3 regions of the Megamonas funiformis genome follow, and region 2 is predicted to be linked to each of the others. Evidence: riboswitches for the same ligand, from Rfam matches in the RefSeq annotation. Region 2 holds a riboswitch; each other region holds the start of a gene.
The links. Region 2 has a riboswitch for thiamine pyrophosphate ahead of thiC (phosphomethylpyrimidine synthase ThiC). Riboswitches for the same ligand answer to the same signal wherever they lie in the genome.
Positions count from the first base shown of each region.

Region 1: another riboswitch for thiamine pyrophosphate. It lies ahead of GXM21_RS05295 (cytosine permease); the one in region 2 lies ahead of thiC (phosphomethylpyrimidine synthase ThiC).
Region 3: another riboswitch for thiamine pyrophosphate. It lies ahead of thiS (sulfur carrier protein ThiS); the one in region 2 lies ahead of thiC (phosphomethylpyrimidine synthase ThiC).

Region 1 covers NZ_CP048627.1:1,069,793-1,073,084, forward strand. Annotated here, with positions in the region: gene GXM21_RS05280 (DNA-deoxyinosine glycosylase) at 145-657, shown strand; gene lepB (signal peptidase I) at 716-1,252, opposite strand; gene rplS (50S ribosomal protein L19) at 1,328-1,669, opposite strand; TPP riboswitch at 1,833-1,939, shown strand; gene GXM21_RS05295 (cytosine permease) at 2,012-3,238, shown strand.
Region 2 covers NZ_CP048627.1:216,547-219,838, forward strand. Annotated here, with positions in the region: gene deoD (purine-nucleoside phosphorylase) at 1-259, opposite strand, end outside; gene thiC (phosphomethylpyrimidine synthase ThiC) at 363-1,667, opposite strand; TPP riboswitch at 1,748-1,847, opposite strand; tRNA gene GXM21_RS01000 (tRNA-Arg) at 1,959-2,035, opposite strand; gene GXM21_RS01005 (hypothetical protein) at 2,108-3,115, opposite strand; gene GXM21_RS01010 (sensor histidine kinase) at 3,227-3,292, opposite strand, start outside.
Region 3 covers NZ_CP048627.1:1,255,404-1,258,695, forward strand. Annotated here, with positions in the region: gene GXM21_RS06350 (Cof-type HAD-IIB family hydrolase) at 1-377, opposite strand, end outside; gene GXM21_RS06355 (DMT family transporter) at 508-1,377, shown strand; TPP riboswitch at 1,420-1,523, shown strand; gene thiS (sulfur carrier protein ThiS) at 1,723-1,920, shown strand; gene thiF (sulfur carrier protein ThiS adenylyltransferase ThiF) at 1,923-2,561, shown strand; gene GXM21_RS06370 (thiazole synthase) at 2,577-3,292, shown strand, end outside.

The DNA of each region.
Region 1 (3,292 bases), 850 kb from region 2:
TTTCATATTTGCTTACAAAACATATTATAAAAGCTAAAAGTCAAATTGTCAAACATTATTTTGACTTTTTGACATTTATTTTTAAAAATTTTTTATCTATACTAAAAATCTTTATATTATAATAAGATAGAGGTGATTTTATTTATGGAAAGACTCATAGGATTTGCCCCATCTATTGATGAAAATTGTACAACTATTATCTTAGGTTCAATGCCAAGTGTGAAATCTTTGGAACAGCAACAATATTATGCTCATCCTCAAAATAGATTTTGGAAATTAATGGCTATATTTTTTAATGAAGGAATAATACCAACTATTTATCAAGAGCGACTAGAATTATTGAGAAAAAATCATATTGCGCTATGGGACTCTATAGATTCTTGTATTCGAGAAGGTAGTTTAGATAGTGCTATTTGCGATGAAGTGCCAAATGATTTTAAAGCTTTATTTGCTAAATATCCTAAGATAAAGACTATTTGTTTTAATGGCGGAAAATCTTTTCAGTGCTTTAAGAAATATAATAAAGATATTTTAAAAGATAAAACATATACTTTTTATACTTTGCCATCTACAAGTCCAGCAAATGCTAAATTTCGTTTGCCGATGCTTCAAGAAGTTTGGCAACAAGCTTTAGCTAGACATATAAACAATAAATAGATTTTATAAAATAAAAAAGGTACCTACAAAATATTTCATAGGTACCTTTTCGTTATTATCATGGTAATGTTCTTAATTTATCAAGTGGCCAGAAGATGAGTATTGCTTTACCTTTGATTAAATCAAATGGTACCATGCCTACATCAGCGAAACGACTATCTTCGGAATTATTGCGATTATCGCCCATTACAAAGATATGTCCTTCTGGTACAGTAGCCAGTGGATAATCGCCTCTAGTTGTGCTTAAGATATATGGTTCATTTTTTAATTCCCCATTTACATAAATATGACCATCTTTGATTTCAATAGTATCTCCAGGAATTGCAATTACACGTTTGATAAAATCACGGCTAGGGTCTTTTGGATATTGGAATACCAAGATATCACCGCGTTCAGGGTCATGTAAATTATAAATAAATTTATTAACGACTAAACGCTCTTGATTTTGTAATGTCGGACGCATAGAAGGTCCATCAACTAAATATAATTCTACTACAAAATGACGAATGAATAAGGCTAAGACAACAGCGATAGCTATGGAAATAACCCAATCTTTAATTTCACTACCTAAAGATGACTCTTTTTTATCAGCCATGATAATCCTCCCTCTACTAGAACATACTAATAAAACAAAAGGGACTTGCCATAGGCAGTCCCTCTTATGAAGATATTAGCGTCTTTCTTTAATACGAGCAGCTTTACCAGTAAGGTTACGAAGATAATAAAGTTTTGCTCTACGAACAATACCTCTACGAGTAACTTCGATTTTTGCAAGGCGTGGGGAATGTACTGGGAAAGTACGTTCAATACCAACACCATAAGAAATTCTTCTTACTGTGAAGTTTTCACGAACGCCAGAACCTTGGCGAGCGATTACAACACCTTCGAACATCTGAATACGTTCGTTGGATCCTTCAACTACTTTTACATGTACGCGAACGCTATCGCCAGGGATGAATTTAGGGATATCGTTACGTAATTGTTCCTGTTCTAAAGCCTGAATAATATTCATTATTTTTCCTCCTTAATTCAAACGTTCATATAAGAATATCTCACAGCGGACCGTTTGTTGCATACTAGGTTATTTTATCATATAAAAATAGGCTATGCAATATATTTTTTGGAGATTTTTCGAGAGTTTGACAAATATTTTAGGATAATTTATATTAAAGGCAGAATATGAAAAAGGGAGCTTGTAGACAGGCTGAGAGGAAGTTGTGAACTTCGACCTATGACCTGATTTGGATAATGCCAACGTAGGGAAATATTAGTTTGATTACGTATTTTCAAGGAAATGGCATGGCTATTTCCTTTTTTTATTTTTAAATATTTTTATTTTTTATGAGGTGATTTTTTGTCTACATTTTTTACATCAACAAATAATTCTAGTTTTAATGTATCATTGATTTGGTTTGGTACAGCAGTCTCTGTGGCTGAAATCATGACAGGAACTTTTTTAGCACCACTTGGCATGAAAGATGGATTTTTAGCTATTTTAGTAGGTCATGTAATTGGTGGAATTATTCTTTATTTAGCAGGGATTATCGGTGCTAATAAACGTTGTAGTGCTTCTGAAAGTATTAATTTATCTTTTGGTAAGTTGGGTTCTGTTAGTTTCTCTCTATTAAATACTATTCAATTAATAGGTTGGACTTCTATAATGACCATCATTGGGGCACAAGCTTTTAATAAATTAATGGCATCTTTATGGAATATGGGAGAAAATACTATTTTATGGACAATTATTATAGGTCTTTTTCCTTGCATTTGGATTTTTAGTACAATGGATTTTGTAAGTAAGATAAATAAAGTAGTAATGCTTTGTTTATTGCTTGCTTCTTTATATTTAGGTTTTGGGGCTGTAGTTTCTGCAAATGAAGTGGTAACTTCTTTAGATGAAAGTATGAGTTTTGGCATGGCGGTAGAATTAAATATTGCTATGTGTTTATCATGGATGCCAGTTATTTCAGATTATACAAGAACACTTAAAAATCAATCTACAGGTACATTGAGCTGTGTAGTGGCATATTGTTTTGGCAGTATTTTAATGTATACAATTGGCTTAGGTAGTGCTGTTCATTATGGGATAACAGATATTTGTGATATTTTCATGTTATCTGGATTGGGTGTTATTTCTTTAGTTGTTATTTTATTATCTACAGTAACAACAAATTTCATTACGATAAATTCTTCAAGTATTTGTTTAAATCATATCAGTAATCAATTAGATGTAAAATATACAGCGTTTTTTGTATGTATAATTTCTACATTGCTTGCTATTTTCTTATCCATGGAACAATATGAAACTTTCCTTTATTTTATAGCAGCAACTTTTGCACCGTTATTTGCTATTGCTTTTTCTGAATATTTCTTTAGCTATAATATTTATCATCAAAATTCACTTATCACTGGTAAAAATTGTCTTTTATGGTTAATTGGTTTTATAGCTTATGAATTGTTGATTGATTACAGCACTTTTATTGGGATTACTGTGCCAGTTATGTTAGCTATAGCCATTATTAATATTTTTGTTAATCAATTGATTGGAGCAAAAAAATTTAGTTTAAATAAGAGATATTAAAAGTATTTTATTATTTAGCCATAAATCTAAAAGTAAACAACATAAATATATTGA
Region 2 (3,292 bases):
GAATTAATTTTTTAGCATGGTAATCGCAGATTAATTCATGTGCATAGATAGAAATAGAAGGAATACCCATACCAGTTCCTTGGATAGAAACTTTATGGCCTTTATAAGTTCCAGTATAGCCAAACATATTGCGAATATGATTGTAGCAGACAGGATTTTCTAGAAATTTTTCAGCGATGTATTTTGCACGTAATGGGTCGCCAGGAAGTAAAACGACATCAGCAACTTCTCCGATTTTGGCTTCAATATGATTACTCATAACAATACCTTCTTTCATCAATAATTTTATGAGATATAAGAATATCTATAAAAATTTTATCATAATGAATGAAAAAATGCAGGGATTATCCTGCATTTTTAAATTAACAATGTTCGATTGTAGCACCGAGGTATTTATTGACGATTTCAACAGCACAATAATCGCCACACATAGAGCAAGCAGTTGTGCCTTCTGGATTGCGTGAAGCGCGTCTTTGACGAGCTGTTTGTGGGTCGATAGCTAAATTCATTTGTTCTTCCCAATCAAGTTTTTTACGAGCTTTAGCCATATTTAAATCCCAATCTTTTGCACCAGGTACATTTTTTACGATATCAGCAGCATGAGCGGCAATTCTAGTTACAATAACACCATCTTTTACATCTTGAACATTTGGTAAAGCAAGATGTTCAGCAGGAGTTACATAGCAAAGAAAATCTGCACCGCAAGAAGCTGCCATAGTTCCACCGATTGCAGCAGTGATATGGTCATATCCAGGAGCAATATCAGTAACAAGTGGGCCAAGAACGTAAAATGGAGCATTATGACAAATGCTTTTTTGCAATTTCATATTTGTAGCTATTTGGTCAAATGGTACATGACCTGGACCTTCAACCATGACTTGTACACCTCTATCCCAAGCGCGTTTTACAAGTCCACCTAAATTTAAAAGTTCTTGAATTTGAGCATGGTCAGTAGCATCAGCAAGACAGCCAGGACGAAGACCATCGCCAAGACTCATAGTAACATCATATTTTGCACAGATATCTAAGATATCATCATAGCGTTCATAGAGTGGATTATTTTTTTCATTATAGAGCATCCAGCCTGTGATGAATGAACCACCACGACTAACTACGTCCATATAACGACCTTCTGCTTTCATGCGATTGATTACATCCATAGTTACACCGCAGTGAATAGTCATGAAATCAGCACCATCTTTGGCTTGTTTTTCAATGGCATGAAGTAAATCTTCTTCAGTCATTTTCACGACAGCACCATGAGCTTTGATGGCATCAACTGTTGCCTGATAAATTGGCACAGTTCCTACCATTACAGTGGAATGTTTTAAAATAGCTTGACGAGAAGCATCAATATTATTTCCTGTGCTTAAATCCATTACAGAATGGGCACCAGATGCGATAGCGACATTTAATTTTTCGATTTCAGGAGCTGGGTCAGGAAAAGCACTAGATGTGCCGATATTAGCATTTACTTTAGTACAAAGTCCTTCGCCTACACCATAAGGGTGTAAATTTTGATGATTGATATTAGCACAAATAGCGATAGTACCATTGGCAACGCGTTCACGAAGTGTTTCAATATCCATTTTTTCTTCTTGAGCTACGATTTTCATTTCATCAGTGATTTTACCAGCTCTAGCTGATTGCATTTGTGTCATTGTCATAATTTTGCCTCCATAATATAAGTGATAAATGGCAAAAAAATAAGCAGATATGAAAAGAAAGTTGCAAATCTGCCTTGATAATCATTTATTTGCCACTTCCCTACGTTGGTCTTAACCAAATCAGGTTCTAAGGGTCGGAATATTTCCTCTCAGCTTTTATAAGCACCCCTAGTGGATTTTTTCAATTTTCTTATATTATAGTTTATTCTTCAAGAAAAAACAAGATTTTAAAAATGAAAATAAAAAAAGGATATCATTTGATATCCTTTTATTGTTTAATTATTAAATTAATGGTGCGACTGGCGTGAGTCGAACACGCGACCCTTCGCTTAGGAGGCGAATGCTCTATCCGTCTGAGCTACAGCCGCAATTTCAATCTAATTTAGTTAGATGAATTTAATAAGCTAAATTTTAGCATAACTAAAACTAAGTCGCAAATTTTAATTTATAGGAGCTCCAATAGGACCTACAGAGCCAATAGGATTTGTAACACCACTAGCAGCTGGTGATGTTGTAGTAGAGTTTACAGGTGTAGTAGGTGTTGGAGTTGTAGTAGTTGCTGTTGTGTTTGTTGGAACAGTAGCTGTTGTTGCTGTTTTATTGATTTGATAACGTGTTGCCCATTCAGGATATTTATTAGCATAATATCTTATTTTCTTGAATTCTACATCTTCTGTGTTTTCAGGAATGATAGAATGCATATTTTTGTCGAGATTAGGTGTTTTATCAATCCAATTTGTATCAGGAGACCAGAAATTATATTTTAATGTTCTAGCTGTTAGATTTTGTATGTTATATTCTTTTTTCATGAATTGGATAGAGGAAACATTACCAGCAGAGTCTTTGTTTTCTTGCCAAATCCAAACAATAATATTGTTATCTATCTGACGAAGTGTTGCTGTATCAGCACTGCTTTCTCCAGATTCATTGCTCCATAAGCCAAGCCAACGAGCATTAGAAATAAGACGACCGCCTTCACCTTTATTGAATACACGGTCTACAATCATAGCATAGAATTTTTCATCAAAAGATTGAGAGTTGATATCTTTATTTACAGGATTATCATATTTGAGTGTATAAAGAGCCTTGCCATCTTTATCATAGAAGATTTCTTCCATATAGCGTAAGGTTCTTTCTTGAGGATTGATTTGAACACGAGCTAAGCTATAGACTAATTGATTAGGGTCATTGATAGGAAGTTTCATATTAGCTATAGTTTCAGCTGCTCCACCTGGAGCGTAACCTGTTTTTATCCAGTCTTCAATACAAGTAGGAATGTTATTTTGACTAGAAACAGTAGTAATTCTTGTCATAGAAAAATATTTACTATATTTATCATCTGAGCTAATCCAATACCATTCAGAATCAGCCGCAAAACTAATTTGAGTATGGAATAATGTGAAAACCATTAATACAGTAAGACAAATAATATTTTTTATTAATCGCATAAGCATGCACCCTCATTATATATATTATAAAATTTGTTACTCTACTTATTATACCAAAAATTTTAGCTTAAACAATAAGAAAACCCCTAAAATAGGGGTTTAAAAAATTTTTTAATCTGATTTTAAAGAAAAGTGAATTCTGATACAAGTTCCTTCATTAGGTTTACTTTGAATTGT
Region 3 (3,292 bases), 1.0 Mb from region 2:
TTTAATTTTGCTAAGCGGTCATTATAGAGATTAAAATAAAAATAATCTATTTCCATAAAACCACAAGCGATATCTTTATCTTTGATGTAATTTGTAAATTGGATTAAATCTTCACGATTTAAATATTCTTCGTGTAAGATTTTCCCTGTACTATCATAACAATATTGACCATTAAAAGTAATATAACCAGTGAATAAATCGCCAAATTCATCAATTAAAAATTTCAAGTCATATGGCGGACGACCAGTTGCGATAAATAATTTTATTCCTTTTGCTTTTAAAGTATGTAAAGCTTGTATTGTAGATTCAGGAATTTTATGTGTTTTAAAGCTAACTAATGTACCATCAATATCAAAGAAAATAGCTTTTATCATCATATCACCGTACTTTCATTAGAATTATAAAATATAAATCAATTATAACAAATTTTAAGCTAGTACGTATATTGTTTTTATGCTATATTATAAACAATAATTATTGACTAGATAAATATAGAAAGAGATGTGAATGATTTTCATGAATGCAACTTTAAAAAATATTACGGCTATGCTTATTTTTGGTAGTATCGGTTTATTTGTGCGCAATATCGAACTTGCAAGTTCGCAAATAGCCCTAGTGCGTGGTTTTGTAGGTGCTTTTATTTTATTTATCGCTATGGTATGTTTGCACAAAAAAATAAATCGAAATGTTTTAATAAAAAATTTACGCTATTTATTAATATCTGGTGTAGCTATAGGTTTTAACTGGATTTTTTTATTTCAAGCATATAATTATACAACGATAGCTACAGCGACACTTACATATTATTTAGCACCTACTTTTGTAGTATTATTATCTCCATTTATATTGAAAGAAAGTTTATCGCTATTTAAAATCATCTGTGTAATTTTATCTTTATTAGGTATGGCATTAGTCGCTGGCATATTCAATGACAATCAATCTGGTGTGAATGATTTTATCGGTGTACTGTATGGAATATCTGCTGCATTATTTTATGCGATTGTAGTCTTAGCAAATAAATTTTTCAAAGATATTTCTGCCATTGATAGCAGTATTGCTCAATTATTATTAGCTTCAATAATTTTATTGCCTTATGTAATCTATCAGGGAAATTCATGGAGCATGAGTGGTTTTTCGTTATTATCTTTGGCTATATTAGGCATTATACATACAGGTATAGCGTATTTATTATATTTTTCTTCACTACAAGAATTACCAGCACAAAAAGTTGCTATTTTTAGCTATTTAGACCCAGTAACTGCGATTATTTTATCCACAGTTCTTTTAGCTGAGCCGATGAGTATTTCTCAATGGATTGGAGCGATTTTGATATTAGGTTCTTTACTTGTCAGTGAGTTGTTCAAGAAAAATAATTAAACTTATTGACAAATGATAATTTATAAATTATATTGTATATATAAATTAATAACAGGGAGCTAGTAAACTGGCTGAGAGGAAGTTGTGAACTTTGACCTATAACCTGATTTGGATAATGCCAACGTAGGATAATAATTATGATGTATTTGCAATTAGAAGAGATGGCATTTTGTCATCTCTTTTTTATTTTAACACACATCTATATATTAATTTTTAAAATCACATAGAGTTGACCATGTGATTGAACAGGAGTTCATGAAGGGGTGCACCACCGCGGGTGTATCTTTTTGTGGACTCCTTTTTTAATAAAATTTCTCAAAAGATAAAAAATAAGGAGGTCTTATTTTGATAATAGTTAATGGACAAAATCAAGAAATATCTTTGCCTATGGATTTAGTTACTTATTTGCAAGAAAATAATTATTCTTTAGATAAGATAGCTATAGAGTTAAATGGTCAAATAGTCCCAAAAGCAAAATATGCACAAACTATTTTAAATCCTAATGATAAATTAGAAATCGTAACTTTTGTTGGTGGTGGCTGATAATGGCAGATATTTTGGCAAAAGAATTAATTTATCAAACTTTAAATGACCGCCATGGCATAGTCAACCAAGAAAAATTAAATAATGCTAAAGTTGCTATAGCCGGTCTTGGTGGTTTAGGCTCTAATATCGCTGTGGCACTAGCTAGAATAGGTGTAGGTCATTTACATTTAATTGATTTTGACAAAGTAGATATCAGCAATCTCAATAGACAACATTATTTCATCTCACATCTAAATGAATACAAAACGCAAGCTCTAGCCGAGCAATTACAAATGATAAATCCTTATTTAAATATCGTTACTGATTGTATAAAGGTAACAGAAGATAATATTTTTTCATTGTTTAAAGATGAAGATATCATCTGTGAAGCTTTTGACGTTCCTGAAAATAAGGCGATGTTAGTAAATAAGGTATTAGAGCTTTTCCCTGAAAAATATATCATTTCTGGAAGTGGTATGGCGGGTTTTGGTCATAGCAATGAAATTCATACTCGTAAGGTGATGGGCAAATTTTATATCTGTGGTGATGAAAAAACTGCATTATCCAATGAAAATAGTTTAATGGCTCCTAGAGTAGCTATTTGTGCTGGTCATCAAGCAAATTTAATCACTCAATTGATTTTAGAAAATAATTTATAAAGAAGGTATCATATTATGTGGCAATTAGGAAAACATCAATTCAATTCAAGATTTATTTTAGGTTCTGGTAAATATTCTTTAGAATTAATTCAAGCAGCAATCAATGAAGCAAAAGCTGAAATTGTAACTTTAGCACTTCGTCGTGTAAATAATGGTGGTATGGCTAATATTTTAGATTACATTCCTAAAGATATAGCACTGCTTCCTAATACTTCTGGAGCTAGAAATGCTGATGAAGCCATTCGCATAGCTCGTTTATCTAAAGAACTTTGTGGCAGTGATTTAGTAAAAATTGAAATTATGCGCGATAGTAAATATCTTTTACCTGATAATTATGAAACTATCAAAGCTACTGAAGTTTTAGCTAAAGAAGGTTTCACTGTTATGCCTTATATGTATCCAGATTTAAATGTAGCTAGAGATTTAGTAAATGCTGGTGCTAGTTGTGTAATGCCTCTTGGGGCTCCCATCGGCTCTAATAAAGGTTTATGTACAAAAGAATTTATTCAAATTCTCATAGATGAAATCGACTTACCAATTATTGTAGATGCTGGTATTGGTAGACCTTCTCAAGCTTGTGAAGCTATGGAAATGGGTGCTACTGCTATTATGGCTAATACTGCTATAGCAATAGCAGGTGATGTCGTTCGCATGGCAAAAGCTTTTAATTATGCTATTGAAGCAGGACGCCTTGCTTATGAAGCAAAATTAGGTCGTGTAAAAGCACAAGG